DNA from 3 places in the Micromonospora sp. NPDC023869 genome. Region 2 is predicted to be linked to each of the others. Evidence: riboswitches for the same ligand, from Rfam matches in the RefSeq annotation. Region 2 holds a riboswitch; each other region holds the start of a gene.
The links. Region 2 has a riboswitch for S-adenosylmethionine ahead of ACZ31C_RS12310 (ABC transporter substrate-binding protein). Riboswitches for the same ligand answer to the same signal wherever they lie in the genome.
Positions count from the first base shown of each region.

Region 1 (5,611 bases), on a different contig from region 2:
CTGCCCGGCCGGGCGCCCTACCAGCAGTGGCACCAGACCCACGACGTGCTGCTCAGCGGCGTCGACGACGAGGAGGGCACCTTCACCATCTACGGCTACACGGCCAACGGGTCGCTGCGGACCACCACGGTCGGGCAGGACGACGTCGCCCGCGCGTACGCGAGCCTGGACGAGGTGGAGAACGACTGCTTCCAGGTCTACTTCTACCGGTTACGACCGGACGCCAGCTATCGGATGCGGCTGCACGTGGTGGGCGGCGCGTTCGAGGAGTACCTGTCCGGTGCCAATCCGAGCCGCCGCGTCGACATGCTCCAGGAGGAGTGGGACCGGGCGTACGGTGTCGACTCCTACGCGCCGATCCGTGGATATCTGCGCGACTACCTCACCGGCGACGCCGCGTACGACATCCGGTACCTGCACGTGTTGTGGGAGCACAAGCGGCTGATGACGGAGCGGTTCGTCCGCCTGGCCGAACTCGCCCCGGCACTGGCCCCGCTGGTGGACGACTGCCGTGCGATGCAGACCGACGCGGTGGCGTTGCGCAACGGGATGCTGTGGCACGAGCAGAAGGGACGGTCCTCCCGGTTCGACGAGGAGGCCATGCCGCGCCTGGAGCGGATCTTCGACACCGAGGTGCGGGTGCTGCGGCAGGCCGTCGAGGAGATCCGGCGTCATCCGACGCAGGAGCCGGACACGGATCACCGGCACAGCCGCGAGGGCATGCCGGCGGGAGCGAGAGGGGGTGACGGAGCGTGAGCACGGACGCGGTGTGCACGGTGGTCCTACGGATGCCGGCGCTGCGGCCGGACGACCACCTCCGGTTGCGGATCGTCGGCGGCGACACGCAGGACTTCCGGTACGACGAGCCGTCCGGCGAATGGACGACCACGCTCGATCCGGCGGCGCATCCCGACGGCCTCGACGGCTTCGTCGTCCTCGACGGCGACCCCCAGCTCGACGGGCCGCTGCACCTGACCGCCGCCGACCTGGCCGCCCCGACCTGCCGCCTCGACGGGCGGGTCCACTTCGCACGGCACCACGACATCCTCGTCGGCGAGACGCACGTCGCCCGGCACTTCTTCCCCGGCGACCCGGACTCCGACCAGCGCTACGACGTCATCGTCGTCGGCTCCGGCGCGGGCGGCGGCACCCTGGCGTACCAACTCGCCGAGACGCCGTGGCGGGGCGGCCGACCACCGCGCGTCCTGCTGCTGGAGGCCGGCAGCTATCTGTTCGGTACGCACACCGGCAACCTGGCCCGGTACCAACCGGTCGGTCCCGACGTGTACCCCAACATCTTCCACCACTGGGGTGCCTTCGGGCGACGGCGCTGGCGGGCCGCCGACGCCGAGAGCGCCAGGGCGCGGATCGCACAGGGCTTCAACCTCGGCGGCCGGACCCTCTTCTGGGGAGCCTCGGCGCCCCGGATGCACCGCTGGGAGTTCCGCGACTGGCCGGAGACGGTCCGCGACGAGCTGTGCGACGTCTGGTACGACCGCGCGGAGCAACTGACCCGTGTCACTCCCCTGGTCCCGTCGTCGTACCAGACGATGGTCAAGGCGAGGCTGCGGGAGTTGCCCGCGTTGGCCGAGTTCCGGCACTTCGATCCGCCGATGGCGATCGAGTACTGCGGCCCGGTTCCCGGGGCGGTGCCGGCGGGTATCTGGTCGGCGGCCGAGCTGCTGCTCAGCCGGGCCATGCAGGACGATCGCTTCGGCAACCTGCGGGTCCACCTGAACCACGAGGTGGTCGGGATCGAGCGGGCGTCGGGCGAGGTCACCGGTGTGGTCGCGTACGACCACCTGGCCGGCCGGGACCGCACCTACCGACTGGCCGACGACGGCGTGGTGGTGCTGGCCGCCGGCACGGTCGGCTCTGCCGCCGTCGCGCAGTCGTCCGGCCTCGCCGAGGACAATCCGCTGGTCGGGCGCGGCATCACCGACCACCCGATCCACGTGATCAAGTTCTGGGTGCGGCAGGGCGGCGACTGGTACAGCCGGTTCGACTCCAGCAAGACCGTCTCCCGGCACCTCACCGACGTCACCGACACCGACCCCGCGCATCCGTACAGCGTCACGCTGGACCTGGGCGCGAACCTCAACCAGTTCCGCTTCGTCAACGCCCTGGAGTTCACCGGCGCGAACCTGGCCACCGTCGACGGGAAGATGCCGGGCGAGCTGGTGTTCATGGTCGAGGCGCCGCTGGTCGAGCAGAACGCCGTCACCCGGACCGAGACCCGGCCGGACGGCGTGAAGCCCGCCGCGCTGCCCACCATCCGCATCCATCCCAGTCCGCGCGCCCACCAGGTCCAGGACGCCCTCGACACGATCACCGCCGATGTCGTGTCCGCCTTCGGAGGCGAGGTGTACGAGCAGCTCTGGGCTCCGCTCGGCGGCGTGTCGCACGAGGTCGGCACCATGCGGATGGGTCGCGGCACACCGGGCCGGGAGCGGCCGGGGGTGGTCGACGAGGACCTGCGCGTCGTCGGCCACCGCAACCTCTATGTCTGCGACCTGTCCGTCTTCCCCAACTCACCGGCGGCCAACCCGACGCTGACGTTGGCGGCGCTGGCCATGCGCCTCGCCGCCCACCTCAGCACCTGACGACTCACCGCCCCCGGGGCGTGTTGATCACCTCGCGTAGCCCGTGCAGGAGTCGGTCGACGTGCTCGGCGGTCGTGCCGATGCCGATGCTGGCCCGGATCGCATACCCGTCGGTGGGGCGGCCGAGCCGCGCGGCGGCGTCGGCCAGCAGCTTCCGGCTGAGCGGGTGGGCGCAGAACAAGCCGTCGCGTACGCCGATCCCGTGCTCGGCGGAGAGCCGGTGGGTGATGTCGGCTGCCTGCCGGTCGGCGACGGTGAAGCTGACGATGCCGACCCGGTTGTGGTCGGCGTCGAACGTGCGCAGCTCCGCCACCTGCGGCAGGGCGCCGAGCCCGTCGCGCAACCGGGTCAACAGCTCCTGCTCGTGGCGGGCGAGAACGTCCGGCGCGGCGGCGGAGATCGTGGCGCATGCGGCGGCGAGCGCCACCGCGCCTAGCAGGTTCGGTGTGCCGGCCTCGTGGCGCGCCGGGCCGGTCTGCCACTGCACCTCGGCGGGCTCGTCGCCGACGTGCCTGGTGGCTCCGCCACCGGACAGGTACGGGTCGGCGGCGTCGAGCCAGTCGGCGCGGCCGGCCAGGACTCCCGCGCCGAACGGCGCGTACAGCTTGTGCCCGGACAGCGCCAGGTAGTCGATGTCGGCGTCGGCCATGGAGACCGCGCGGTGCGGGGCCAACTGGGCGGCGTCGACGACGATCCGCGCGCCGTGCCGATGCGCGATCTCCGCGATCTCGGCTATCGGCCAGACTTCTCCGGTGACGTTGGACGCGCCGGTGACCGCCACCAGCACCGGCCCCGCGCTGCCCAGGTCGGCCAGTGCACGGGTCAGCCCGGACGTCACCTCGGGCAGGTCGGTGGGCACCGGCAGTCGGTGCACGTTCGGCCAGGCCAGGAGGTTCGCGTGATGTTCGCCGGCCCAGGTCACCACGGTGGTGTGCGCTGGTAGGGCCCGGGCGAGCAGGTTCATCGCATCGGTGGTGTTCCGGGTGAAGATCACGTGGTCGTCCGGCCGGATGTCGAGGAAGTCCGCAACGGTCTGACGGGACTGCTCGTATGCCAGCGTGCATCGGCGCGAGGCGGTGCCGGCGCCCCGGTGCACGCTGGCGTACCAGGGCAGCAGCTCGGTGACCGCGGCGGCGACCGCGGCGAGACAGGGTGCGGTGGCGGCGTAGTCGAGGTTGGCGTACGCGACGGTGGTGCCGTCGGAGAGGCGGACGGGAAGGTCGTCGCCGAGCACGGCAGGAGCGATCGTGGGCACACTGGTCCTTCGTGACGGTGGACCCGTGCGGGTCCGCGCTTGCCTCTCCGGCGATCGCCGGCGGCCTGGTCCTCACCCGGAGGCACCCCACCGCGGATGTACGAGGGTTGCCGGTCAGCAGGCCGGGGCCTTGACGCTGACACTCATGACCGCTGCCGATGCTGCCACACCGGCGAGCGTCTCCGCCAGAGCGCTTCGCGCACCCGGCACGTCCCTGTTCGTACGACACCGGATGGTCCCATGAGTCGTCCCTCCCGGCGCGGTGTGGCAGGTGTGCGGGAGGGAGGGGATAGCCTGCCTGCGGTGTCCGGCGACCGCGCGTGACCGGAGGAGTCGATGCTTCGATGACGGCAGAGCGGCCGATGCCGACCCAGGAGGACGTGCTCGGGTACTTCGACAGGCTGTCGAACTGGGGTCGGTGGGGCGACGACGACGAGCTCGGCACGCTCAACCACATCACCGACGACGTCCGGTTGGCGGCGGCGCGGGCCGTACGCCACGGCCGGAGCGTGTCGTGCGCGTGGGAGGTCGCCGTGCCGGGAGAGATGGAGCGGTCGACGACGGCGTGCCCGTGCGCCGCCGACATGCCGGGTGCCGAGAACATGCCGCCCGCCTTCCACGCCGACCGACGCTGGGGCTTCTCGGCCGAGCGGCTCAGCCTCTCGTTCCACGGCAACACCGTCACCCACCTCGACTCGCCGTGTCACATCTTCTGGGACGGCGTGATGTACAACGGGCGGTCGCACGCGTTGGTGGACGCCGCCACGGGTTCGGCGTGGGCGGCCGTCACGGCGGCGGCGAACGGGATCGTCACCCGTGGTGTCCTGCTCGACGTGGCGAGGGCCCGGGACGTGCCGTGGTGGGAGCCGGGGCAGGCCGTGTTCCCCGAGGATCTCGAGGAGGCCGAGCGCCGGCAGGGCGTACGGGTGGGGTCCGGCGACGCGGTGCTGTTGCGGACCGGCCGTGGCCGGGTCCGCCACGAGGGCGGTACGGCCGGCGGTGTCACCCAGGCCGGCTGGCACGCGTCCTGCCTGCCGTGGCTGCACGAGCGCCAGGTCGCACTGATCGGCGCGGACACTCCGCAGGATGTCCAGCCGTCGGGATACGACGACGTCTTGATGCCGGTGCACGCCGTGAGCCTCGTGGCGATGGGTCTGTGGCTGCTCGACAACTGCGACCTGGAAGCGTGCGCGACGACCGCCACCGACCTCGGTCAGTGGGACTTCCAGCTCGCCGTCGCGCCGATCCGCCTGGCCGGGACGTCCGGCAGCCCGGTCAACCCGATCGCCACGTTCTGACCAGTACGCCGTCGGCGGCGCGCTGATCCCAGCGCGCCGCCGACAGGGGACGGGTGTCGCGAACAGGCTCGGTCGGTCAGCGCGTGGTGGCGCGGGCCGCTCTGTCGATCAGATCGGCCACCGCACGCGGCTGCGAGACCGTGACCGCGTGGGAGGCCGTGATCTCGACGGTGTGCGACCCGGCCCGCTCGGCCATGAAGCGCATCGAGTCGGCGGGGATGGCCAGGTCCTGCGTGGTCACCATGAACCAGGACCGGATGGACTTCCACGCCGTCCTGGTGGCCGTGTCGTCCAGCGCGGCACTGGTGATCGGCCGCTGGGTGACGGCCATCAGATCGGTGACGTTCCGTGGGACGTCGGCTGCGAACACCCGCCGGAACTGCTCCTGCCTGATGTAGAGGTCGGTGCCCGTACCAGCGCCCGGGATCGACACCGGCACGGAGTCCAGGGCCGGG
Region 1 covers NZ_JBVHKD010000020.1:47,919-53,529, forward strand. Annotated here, with positions in the region: gene ACZ31C_RS31690 (hypothetical protein) at 1-756, shown strand, start outside; gene ACZ31C_RS31695 (GMC oxidoreductase) at 753-2,603, shown strand; gene ACZ31C_RS31700 (aminotransferase class V-fold PLP-dependent enzyme) at 2,608-3,837, opposite strand; SAM riboswitch class IV at 3,889-4,009, opposite strand; gene ACZ31C_RS31705 (cyclase family protein) at 4,203-5,156, shown strand; gene ACZ31C_RS31710 (alpha/beta fold hydrolase) at 5,233-5,611, opposite strand, start outside.
Region 1: it holds a riboswitch for S-adenosylmethionine, as region 2 does, so the genes downstream of both, ACZ31C_RS31700 (aminotransferase class V-fold PLP-dependent enzyme) here and ACZ31C_RS12310 (ABC transporter substrate-binding protein) in region 2, are expected to answer to the same signal.

Region 2 (5,611 bases):
ATGATCGCCGAGAACCCGGCGGCGGCCGAGGCGATCGCCCAGCTCGGCGGTGGGGCGGAACTGGTCGACGCGTACCTGGCCGCGATCCTCGGCCTGTACGCGCTGACCATCGGCGCGTACGTCGTGCAGGCCCTGCTGCGGACGCGCAACGACGAGTCCGACGGCATCCTGGAGGCGTTGCTGGCGACGGCGGTGAGCCGGACCCGGTGGCTCGGTACGCAGGTGGGCGGCGCGGTGCTCGGCGCGGTGTGGCTGGTGCTGCTGGCCGGGCTCACCACCGGCCTCGGGTACGGCCTGGCGGCCGGTGACCCGATGGGCTGGACGGTCGAGCTGGGCGGGGCGGCGCTGTTGCGGTTGCCCGCCCTGCTGGTGCTCGTCGGGGTGGTGACCGCCCTGTTCGGCGCGGTGCCGCGCTGGTCGGTGGCGCTGAGCTGGACGGTGTTGATCGCCTTCCTGCTGCTCGGGCAGTTGGGCGCGGTGCTGGAGCTGCCGCAGGCGGCGCTGAACCTGTCGCCCTTTACGCACGTGCCGTCGGTGCCCGCCGCCGACCTCACGGTGCTGCCCCTGGTGGTGCTCACCGCCGTGGCGGCCGTGCTGCTGGCGGTCGGACTGGGCGCGTTCCGGCGGCGCGACACCCCGACCTGAGTGAAAGGAGGGGACCCCTGCTAACGCCTCGTGCATAGCAGGGGTCCCCTCCTTACACCGAAACCCCGCTACAGCACCTGCGAAAGGAACCGGCGCAGACGCGGGTGCTCGGCCGACTCGAAGATCGAGGCCGGCTCGCCGGCTTCCAGCACCACACCGGCGTCCATGAACGCGACGGTGTCGGCGACCTCGCGCGCGAAGCCCATCTCGTGGGTCACCACCACCATGGTCATGCCCTGCGACGAGAGGTCCGCCATCAACGTCAGCACGCCCTTGACCAGCTCCGGGTCCAGCGCCGAGGTGGCCTCGTCGAAGAGCATCACCTGCGGCTGCATGGCCAGCGCCCGGGCGATGGCCACCCGCTGCTGCTGCCCGCCGGACAGGTGCGCCGGCCGGGCGTCGGCCTTCGCCGCCAGCCCCACCCGGTCCAGGTGGGTACGCGCCACCGCCACCGCCTCGTCCTCGCCGAGCTTGCGGATGCGCCGCAACGCGACGGTGATGTTGCGCAGCACGCTCATGTGCGGAAACAGGTTGAACTGCTGGAACACCATGCCGACCCGCTGCCGCAGGGCGTCCGGGTCGTCGCGCAGCACGCTGCGCCCGTCCAGCAGCACGTCACCCCTGTCCGGTTCGAGGAGCCGGTTGACGGTCCGCAGGAGCGTCGACTTGCCGGACCCGGACGGGCCGATCACGCAGGCGGTCGCGCCGCGTGCGACGTCCAGGTCCACCCCGCGCAGCACCTGGTGACGGCCGAAGGCCAGGTGTACGTCGCGCAGGCTCAGACTGACCGAGGTGCTCATCGTTGGTTACCTCCGGCGGCGCCGGGCAGCGCCAGGTCGAGGTCGTCGGGGTCGTCACCGGCCGGTCCGGTCGCCGGGCGGCCGTGCCGCAGCCGCCGGTCGATCCAGTTGACGACGTGCGTCAGCGGCACGGTCAGCGTCAGATAGAAGAGCCCGGCCAGCAGCAGCGCCGACTGGTTGCCGGTGTTGGCCGCGTAGTCCTGCCCGATCCGGAACAGCTCCCGCTGGCTGGCCAGCAGACCGAGGAAGTAGACCAGGCTGGAGTCCTTGATCAGTGCGATGAGCTGGTTCACCCAGGCCGGCAGGACCCGCCGGACACCCTGCGGGATCACCACCACCCGCATCGCCTCCCACCAGGAGAAACCCAGCGCGCGGGCGGCCTCCACCTGAGTGGCCTCCACCGACTGGATGCCGGAGCGGAAGATCTCTCCGATGTACGCCGCCGCGATCAGCGACAGCGCCAGGATCCCCAGCGGGTACGGGTTCGGTCCCCACACCTGCATGCCCAACGGTGCCAGACCGACCCCGATCAGCAGGATCGTCGCCGCCGCCGGCAGGCCCCGGAACACGTCGGTGTAGACCCGGGCCGGCCACCTCAACCAGCGGGTACGCGAGATGCCCGCGACGGCCAGCACGATGCCCATGGCCGAGCCGAGCAGGGCGGCGGTGACCGCCAGGATCAGCGTGTTCGGCAACCCGACGGTGATCATCTCGGGCAGCGCCTCGCGCATCGACTCCCAGTCGAAGAACGTCTCCCACAGGGTGCGCAACGGATCCACGGTCAACCTCCGCCCTACTCGCTCGTCGTCCTACCTCAGGAGGCGGCCGGCGCCGACACGTCGCCGCTGCCCGGGGTGAAGTCGGCCGGGATCGGCCGACCCGGGTAGTACTGCTCCTGCAGGCGGGTCCAGGTGCCGTCGGCGATCACCTCGTCCAGGGCCCGGTTCAGCGCCTCGCGCAGCGGGTCGTTGCCCTTGGCCACGGCGTACGCGGTGGGTGCCGGGCTGAGTTCCTTCGCCGCGACCTTGATCCTGCCGCCGCTGTCGGCGGCGGTCTTCTCACCGATCTCGGCCGGGGCGATCCAGGCGTCCGCGGTGCCCGCCTTGAGCTGGTTGATCGCGCCGTTGTAGTCCGGCACCCGCACCGGGTCGAGGCCACGCCCGGTGGCGTAGTCGTCCTGGACGGTGCCCTGCACGACCACCACCCGCTTGCCGGACAACTCGTCGAAGCTCGCCAGCGTCGAACCGGCGGGCACGTCGAGCCCGAAGTACCCGAAGTCGTAGCCGTTGCCGAAGTCGACCGTCTTCTTCCGCGCCTCGGTGATCGTGATCGAGGAGCTGCCGACGTCGAACTTGCGGTTGTTGACCTGGGCCAGAAGCCCGGAGAAGTCGGTGCCGACGAACTCCACCCGCAGCCCGAGCTTGTCGGCGGCGGCGACCAGCAGGTCGTTGTCGAACCCGGTGAACTTGCCGTCCTTGAGATAGACGTTCGGCGGCGCGTCGGTGAGCGTGCCGGCCCGCAGCACCCCCGGCTGGAGCAGGTTGTACGGGTTGTCGGCGGGGTCACCGTCCGAGCCGCAGGCGGTGAGGGCGGTGGCGGCGAGCACGGCGGTGACGCCGACGGCGGCGGCCCGGGTCAGGGCAGGAAGGAAGCGCACAGGTGTCTCCTGATGAGCGGCGGCGGGCACGCACGTGCCACACCGACGGTCCGCCGTGGGACGGACCGCGAAGGATGGGAACGAACGGGGTGGTCGTCCGACCGGGTGGGGTCGGCGGCCGGGTGGCGACGCGGTCAGCTACACGCGGCGCTGCACACCCGCATCATGTCGACGTGCCGACGCCGGGTCAGGTCCCGGCAGGCAACCGGTCGATCGGGGTACGCCATGGTTCTCCTCGAGGTCGTGATGACCTGGGACACCAGGCCACGCTTGCACCGGAGGTCGCTCCGATGCCTGGTCCTCACCCGGGGCACCCCTGCGCGGACGAGGGTTGCCGGCCAGCGAGCCGGGGCTTGACGCTGGCGCTCTTGACCTGTCGCCGAGGCTAGCAGCCGGTGACGGGGCAGCGTCCACCCGTTATGACGACCCTCACGCGAGGTGTTGCCCGCCGCCCGCGTGATCCCTTACGGTCTGCTCAGCGGTGGGCGGTGCGGTCCGCATCCGACCCGACACCGCCGGTGGTCCGTCACGCGGACCGGGGAGGTGGAAACCCCGGGCCCCGCGCACGTGGCGGTCGGGACCGGCGGGCGAACCCCGACCGGCGGTCGGCGCGTCGAGGCGCCGGACCGACGGTGTCCGGGGGCGCGGACACCCACCGGGAGCACCCGTGTATCTCACCCCCCACGAGCAGGACCGCCTGCTCGTCCACGTGGCGGCGGACGTCGCCCGGCGTCGCCGCGAGCGCGGCCTGCGCCTCAACTACCCGGAAGCCGTCGCGGTGCTCACCGCCTTCCTGCTCGAAGGTGCCCGCGACGGGGCGACCGTGGTCGACCTGATGGCCTCCGGCCGCGCCGTCCTGAGCCGGGACGACGTGCAGGACGGCATCCCCGAGTTGCTGAGGGAGGTGCAGGTGGAGGCGACGTTCCCGGACGGCACCAAGCTGGTGACGGTGCACCACCCGATCCCGTGATCCCCGGGGAGATCCTGCCGGCGGCCCGGCCGGTGGAGATCAACGCCGGGCGTCCGGTGACCACGCTGCTCGTGGTGAACACCGGCGACCGGCCGGTGCAGGTCGGGTCGCATTACCACTTCGCCGAGGCCAACCCGGCCCTGGACTTCGACCGGGCCGCCGCCTGGGGACAGCGTCTCGCCGTACCGGCCGGGACGTCCGTGCGTTTCGAACCGGGCGTGAGCCGCACCGTGGACCTGGTGCCGCTGCGCGGCGCGCGGATCGTGCCCGGCCTGCGCGGCGAGTGCGCCGGCCCGCTGGACCCGGCCCCGACGACGGCGGTGCCCGATGGCGGCGCGCAGCGCAGCGGAGCGGCGGCATGAGCCTGGTGGAGCGGGAGCGCTACGTGGCGCTCTACGGGCCGAGCACCGGCGACCGGATCCGGCTGGCCGACACGAACCTGTTGATCGAGGTCGAGCACGACCACTGTGCCGGCGGCGACGAGGCGGTCTTCGGCGGCGGCAAGGTGATCCGCGAGTCGATGGGCCAGTCCCGGGCCACCCGGGCCGACGGCGCCCTGGACACGGTCATCACGGGCGCGGTGGTCCTCGACCACTGGGGCGTGGTCAAGGCCGACGTGGGGATCCGCGACGGGCGGATCGTCGCGCTGGGCCGGGCGGGCAACCCGGACACCATGGACGGCGTGCACCCGGATCTGGTGATCGGTCCGGCGACCGAGGTGATCGCCGGCAACGGCCGGATCCTCACCGCCGGGGCGGTCGACACCCACGTGCACTTCATCTGCCCGCAGATCGTCACCGAGGCGCTGGCCGGCGGGGTCACCACCCTGGTCGGTGGCGGCACCGGACCGGCCGAGGGGACCCGGGCGACCACCGTCACGCCGAACTCCTGGCACCTGGCCCGGATGCACGAGGCCCTGGACGCGTTCCCGGTCAACGTGCTGCTGCTCGGCAAGGGCAACACGGTCTCCGCCGAGGCGCTCTGGGAGCAGTTGCGGGCCGGTGCCGGTGGGTTCAAGCTGCACGAGGACTGGGGCACCACCCCGGCGGCGATCGACGCCTGCCTGCGGGTCGCGGACGCCTCGGGCGTGCAGGTGTCCATCCACACCGACACCCTCAACGAGGCCGGGTTCGTCGCGGACACCCTGCGGGCGATCGGCGGTCGGGCGATCCACTCCTACCACACGGAGGGGGCCGGGGGCGGGCACGCACCGGACATCATCACCGTCGCCGGGGAACCGAACGTGCTGCCCTCGTCGACCAACCCGACCCGCCCGTACACCCGCAACACGCTGGCCGAGCACCTCGACATGCTGATGGTCTGCCACCACCTGAACCCGGCGGTGCCGGAGGACCTGGCGTTCGCAGAGAGCCGGATCCGACCGTCCACCATGGCCGCCGAGGACCTGCTGCACGACCTGGGCGCGATCTCCATCATCGGCTCGGACTCGCAGGCGATGGGCCGGGTCGGCGAGGTCGTGCTGCGGACCTGGCAGAGCGCCCACGTGATGAAGGCGCGGGTGGGGGCGCTCGCCGGTGA
Region 2 covers NZ_JBVHKD010000003.1:395,203-400,813, forward strand. Annotated here, with positions in the region: gene ACZ31C_RS12295 (ABC transporter permease) at 1-645, shown strand, start outside; gene ACZ31C_RS12300 (amino acid ABC transporter ATP-binding protein) at 714-1,445, opposite strand; gene ACZ31C_RS12305 (amino acid ABC transporter permease) at 1,442-2,224, opposite strand; gene ACZ31C_RS12310 (ABC transporter substrate-binding protein) at 2,260-3,102, opposite strand; SAM riboswitch class IV at 3,364-3,476, opposite strand; gene ACZ31C_RS12315 (urease subunit gamma) at 3,770-4,072, shown strand; gene ACZ31C_RS12320 (urease subunit beta) at 4,069-4,434, shown strand; gene ACZ31C_RS12325 (urease subunit alpha) at 4,431-5,611, shown strand, end outside.

Region 3 (5,611 bases), on a different contig from region 2:
TCCACCGGTCCATCACCCGGAAACCGAGCTGCTCGTTGATCGTGATCATGTGATCGTTGCTGTCCGCGTTGAAGGTGTCGATCACCTGGACGGCGGGCTCGTGGGCGAGCAGGTGACGAAGGTTCTCGATCTTCGTGAGCAGACCGAGGCGACGCCCCCGGTGCTCCGGGTCGACGATGGTGATCTGTTGGAAGGCGTGCCAGTCAGCGGTCGGTGACATGTCGAGCAGGGTCCAGGCGACCAGTCGACCGGACTCCCGGTGCCGTACGCCCGCGTGGTAGCGCCGCTTGCCGCGCGCTTCGAGCGCCCGCTCGGTGCCGCGTACCCGCTCCGCGTCGACCTGCTCGGGCTCCCACGCCAGGTCACCCATGGGCGCGTCGGCCAGCAGTCGCCCGTCCAGGTACGCGACGTCGGCGATCAGGTCGTCCGGCGTGTTCCCGCGCCAGAACAGCACCTCGTAGCCGGTGGCCCGGGACCGGGCGTCGGCGAGCAGCGTGTCCAGTGCGGCCTGGTCCAGCTCGGCGACGTGCAGTCGCCGCCGTACGTCGGCCAGGGCGTCGACCGCGCCGACGGTGGCGGCGAACCGGGTGGCCGGGGCGGGTTGGTCGGGATCCTCGCGCAGGTGCGCCCGGCTCATCGCGCTGACCCGTTTGCGTCCGCGCTCACGCAGCAGGCGCAGGCCGCGCTCGAACAGCGCCCGACCGACTCCCCGGCGGCGATGGTCCGGATGCACGACGAGTTCGGCGGAGGCGTTCTCGGTGTTGTCCAGCTGCGGCAGGTCGAGCAGCAGGTAGCCGGCGGGGACGCCGTCGACGTGGGCCAGCAGGGCGAGCGTCTCGGTGCCCGGCATCGGTTGGTGGAACAGCGAGGCGAACCGCTGCCGGCTGAACGGGGGGTAGTCCGGCAGGTCGGTGGCGGAGTAGTCGGCGCCGACCCGGAACGCCTGCTCGATGGCCGACTCGTCGTCGGCACCGAAGGAGGTGATGGTGATGGCCATGTCCGCAGCCTGCGCGACGACGAACGAAGGGGCCAGCGATTATTCGCCGGCCCCTTCGGAAAGCTTGGTCGGGAGGGACGATCGCACAACGCCTCCGGCGCTGGGTCGTAAAGACTGAAAGTCTACGGCGAAACGCCCTCCCGCACGAAGCATCTTGCGCCGCCCGGTTCCTGCCGTCAAGTACTCGACGGCGTGTTTTCTGCACTCACCGCTAAAAGCCCGTTACCCGGCGGATCGGTCGGCGTGCACCATGCCACCCGGTCGACGGGCTCGCGGTGTGCCTCAGCCGAGCAGTCCGGCGTCGCGGGCGGCCCGCAGCGACGGCTTGATCCGGTGGGTCGGCCCGACCTCGCCCGCGACGGCGTCGAGCGTCTTGAGCCCCTCGCCGGTGTTGTAGACCACCGTCTCCGCGGTCGGGTCCAGCTTCCCGGACTCGACCAGCTTGCGCAGCACCGCGACGGTCACCCCACCGGCCGTCTCGGCGAAGACCCCGGTGGTACGCGCCAACAGCCGCACGGCGGCCCGGATCTCGTCGTCGTCGGCGTAGTCCATCCAACCGCCGGTCCGGCGTACCGCCTCCAGGGCGTACAGGCCGGCGGCCGGGTCGCCGATGTTGAGCGACTTGGCGATCCCGGTCGGCTTGACCGGGGTGATGGTGTCACCGCCGCCGTGCAGGGCGGTGGCGATCGGGTTGCACCCGGCCGACTGGGCGCCGAAGACCTTCCATCCGCCGGCCGGCGCCTCGACCAGGCCGATCTCGACCAGCTCGCTGAACGCCTTGTCGACCTTGGTGAGCAGCTCACCGGAGGCCATCGGGATGACCACCTGGGCCGGGATCCGCCAGCCGAGCTGCTCGGCGACCTCGTAGCCGAGCGTCTTGGAGCCCTCCGCGTAGTACGGCCGGACGTTGACGTTGACGAAGGCGGTGTCCTCGAACTCGTCGGTCTCCACCAGCTCGCCGCAGAGCCGGTTCACGTCGTCGTACGAGCCGTCGATGGCGACCAGTTCACCGCCGTAGACGGCGGTCGTCACGACCTTGCCCTGCTCCAGGTCACTGGGGATGAAGACCACCGACGGGGTACCGGCCCGGGCCGCGTGGGCGGCGACGGAGTTGGCCAGGTTGCCGGTGGAGGCGCAGGCGAACCGGGAGAAGCCGAGTACCCGGGCGGCGGTCAGCGCGACCGAGACGACCCGGTCCTTGAACGAGTGGGTGGGGTTGGCGCTGTCGTCCTTGATCCAGAGCGGGCCGGTGATGCCCAGCTCGGCGGCGAGCTGGTCGGCGGCGACCAACGGCGTAAAACCGGGGTCCAGGGTGACCCGGGTGGCCGGGTCCTGGCCGGCGGGGAGCAGCGCCGCGTAGCGCCAGATGTTCTGCGGGCCCGCCTCGATCTGCTCGCGGGTCACGGTGGCGAGGGCCGCCGGGTCGTAGTCGACCTCCAGCGGGCCGAAACACTCGTAACAGGCGTGCTGTGCGGCCAGCGGGTAGCGGGCGGAACAGGCACGGCAGACCAGGGCGCGGGCGGGGCTGGCGGTGGTGTCGATTCCGGGGGCGAGCGTCGACGTCATGTCCGAGTCCTCTCATCTTCCCCCACATCGCACTCTGCGGCGGGGACGGAATTGGCACCTGCCCCACGGGACGCTCAGCGATGAGCGCGTGGGGTGGTTGCCGGGGCGTCGTCGGGCCGTATCCCTCAGCCCCTCTGGATGAGGTATTCAGTTGTGCCGCCGAGTCTAGGCAATCCCGGCGCGCTCGTCAGCGTTCGATCTCAGCCTGTGAGCGATTCCTCACCGCCGTCACCGCCTGAAAGACCGCGACGACCCTGGACCGGAGGAGCTCCGGCGGTGCCGGAGGAGACCCGGTCCAGGGTCGCGCACGAGCGTCGGCCTGGTCGCCGCACCAGCCGGATCAGGCCGGTACGGACCTGCGTTCGGCCGCCTTCACGTCCAGCGCGGCCCCGCTGCGCTGGCGCAGCAGGTTGTCCACCGCCCAGCTACCCGGACCGAGCACCGCGATCAGCAGGAACGACCAGCAGAACAGCACGGACAACTCGCCGTGGTTGCGCAGCGGCAGCAGCGCCTCGGGCTGGTGGACGACGAAGTAGGCGTAGGCCATCGAGCCCGACGCCACCAGTGCCGCCGGCCGGGTGAAGAGGCCGACGAGCACGAGGGCGCCGCAGACGGCCTGGATCAGCGCGGCCCACCAACCTGGCCACGTGCCGAGCGGGACGGCTTCACCGCTCCCCCGGGCACCGCCGAAGACGCCGAATAGGGACGACAACCCGTGGCAGAGAAACAGCAGGCCGATGACCATGCGGAACAGGGACAGGGCCGGCCCGCCGAACCGGTCAGTACGCATTCCGGAACCTCCATTGTGGATGGACGAGGGCATCCAGAATGCGGGACTGATAAATATTTGTCGATGCAATCTCTTCCTTTGGGAACGCTCCCACATCGATGGTAGCGACTGGAACTTCCAAAGAAACCCCCCGCGACGATGATCCTTTCGGTCACTCTCGGTAAGTTCCCCTGTACACGGTCGACACATGACGGCAACATGTTGCGCCCACACCGGCCGGAGCCGGCCATCCAGCCGGGTCTGGAGGCGGCCACCTTCGTCCCACCAGCCGGTACGCCGAGCGGTACCCGGTCCCGCGATGCCGCCACGGGGGATCGCGGAACCGACCGGCGCGGCGGCTCTACGACGGCGAGGGGGCACGGATCACCGTCCGGGTGGTCCCCGGGGCGGCAGGGATCGCCTCGGGCTTCGACGCCCCACCCCGGCCGCTGGTGCTGGCACCGGGCGACGCGGCCGGGGCGGCCGTGATCTGGCGCAACCTGGTCGACGATCCGACCGTGGTCGCCACCGACGCCGCGCGCCTGGAGATCGCTTCGGTGACCGGACAGCCGGCGCAGGACCTCGACATGGAGGGGCCGATCGACCTCGGCAACACCGGCCGGATCGGAGTCAGCGCCTGGAAGGAGCGAACGGCGTCGACGCCGACGCCAGCCGACCGGACGGACGGCGGCGTCGACGCCGCACTCAGCTGGTGATGTCCTTGCGGGTGAAGCGCCAGAAGGCGAGCCCCCAGAAGAGGGTGGCGTAGCAGATCGCCGAGATGGCGCCCCGGACGATGTCGTCGGTCTGCACGGGCGTGGAGAGCAACCCCAGCCAGGCGGTGCTGTAGTGGGTCGGCAGGAACGACCGGATCGCGCCGAGCGCGGTGATCTGGTCCAGGATGCTGGAGAGGATCCACAGCAGCACCGCACCGCCCACCGCGCCCAGCGCGGCGTCGGTGACCACCGAGAGCAGGAACGCCAGACCGGCGACGACCAGCAGCACCACCGCCAGATAGCCGAGCACCGCGAGCAGGCGGAGCAGCCCCTCGCCGGGTTCGAGCTGCGCGGCGACCGTGCTGCGCAGGGGTGACCAGCCGTACCGGAGGGTGCCGATCAGCAGGGCCGTGCCGGCGAGCAGCACCAGCGCGAACGCCGAGTACGCGAGCGCCACCAGCAGCTTCACGGTCAGCAGCCGGGCCCGGGGCACCGGCACCGCCAACAGGTAGCGCAGGCTGCCCCAGCTCGCCTCGCTGGCCACCGTGTCACCACTGAACAGCGCCACCACCACGACCAGCAGGAACGAGGCGGAGACGAAGATGGTGAACAGGGTGAAGTTCAGCCCGCCGGAGGTGGCGAACGAGACCAGGCTGCCGAACTCCCCCCGGCCGCTGTCGTCGTCACCCGAGTCGAACTGGAACGCGATCAGGATGATCAACGGCAGCAGCACCATGAAGCCGAGCGCCAACTGGGTACGCCGCCGCGCCGCCTGTCGGCGGAACTCGGCCCCGAACGGCAGCGTCCTCGACGGCCGGTAGCCGGCGGCGGCTCCCGACGGAGCCACCCCGGACTCCTCCCGCGTCGGCTGCACGGTCGATCCCGCCATCACCGGTCCCCGCTTCCCCGAGAGTTCTCGCCCACCAGGGCGAGGAACGCATCCTCCAGGCGACGCCGGGGCACCACCCGGTCCACCCCGATACCGGCCCGCACCAGCTCGGCGACCACCTCGCTACGGGCGGTGCCGTTGGTGTCCACCACCAGGTGCCCGTCGGCGTCGTCCAGCACCCGTACGCCGCCGAGGTCGTTGAGCACGTCCCGGGCCGCGGTCGGGTCGCTCACCTCGAACAGCACGCTCGGCGAGTCGCCGACGATGTCCTCCACCGGCCCGGAGGCCACGATCCGGCCCTTGTTGACCACCACGGCGTGCGTGCAGGTCTGCTCCACCTCGGCGAGCAGGTGACTGGAGACCAGCACCGCGCGACCGTCCGTGGCGTACCGCTGGAGCACCCGACGCATCTCGGCGATCTGCGGCGGGTCCAACCCGTCGGTCGGCTCGTCGAGCACCAGCAGCTCGGGCAGGCCGAGCATGGCCTGGGCGATGGCCAACCGTTGCCGCATGCCGTGGCTGTACTTGCGGACCCGCCGGTGCACCGACGAGCCCAGCCCGGCGATCTCCAGCGCCTGCTCGAAGTGCGCGTCGGCCTCCGGTCGTCCGGTCGCCCGCCAGTACGCCCGAAGGTTCTCCAGGCCGGACAGGTGCGGCAGGAACCCGGGCCCCTC
Region 3 covers NZ_JBVHKD010000002.1:795,144-800,754, forward strand. Annotated here, with positions in the region: gene ACZ31C_RS09435 (GNAT family N-acetyltransferase) at 1-997, opposite strand, end outside; gene thrC (threonine synthase) at 1,280-2,563, opposite strand; SAM riboswitch class I at 2,573-2,708, opposite strand; gene ACZ31C_RS09445 (DoxX family protein) at 2,904-3,353, opposite strand; gene ACZ31C_RS09450 (hypothetical protein) at 3,728-4,048, shown strand; gene ACZ31C_RS09455 (ABC transporter permease) at 4,038-4,937, opposite strand; gene ACZ31C_RS09460 (alpha/beta fold hydrolase) at 4,937-5,611, opposite strand, start outside.
Region 3: it holds a riboswitch for S-adenosylmethionine, as region 2 does, so the genes downstream of both, thrC (threonine synthase) here and ACZ31C_RS12310 (ABC transporter substrate-binding protein) in region 2, are expected to answer to the same signal.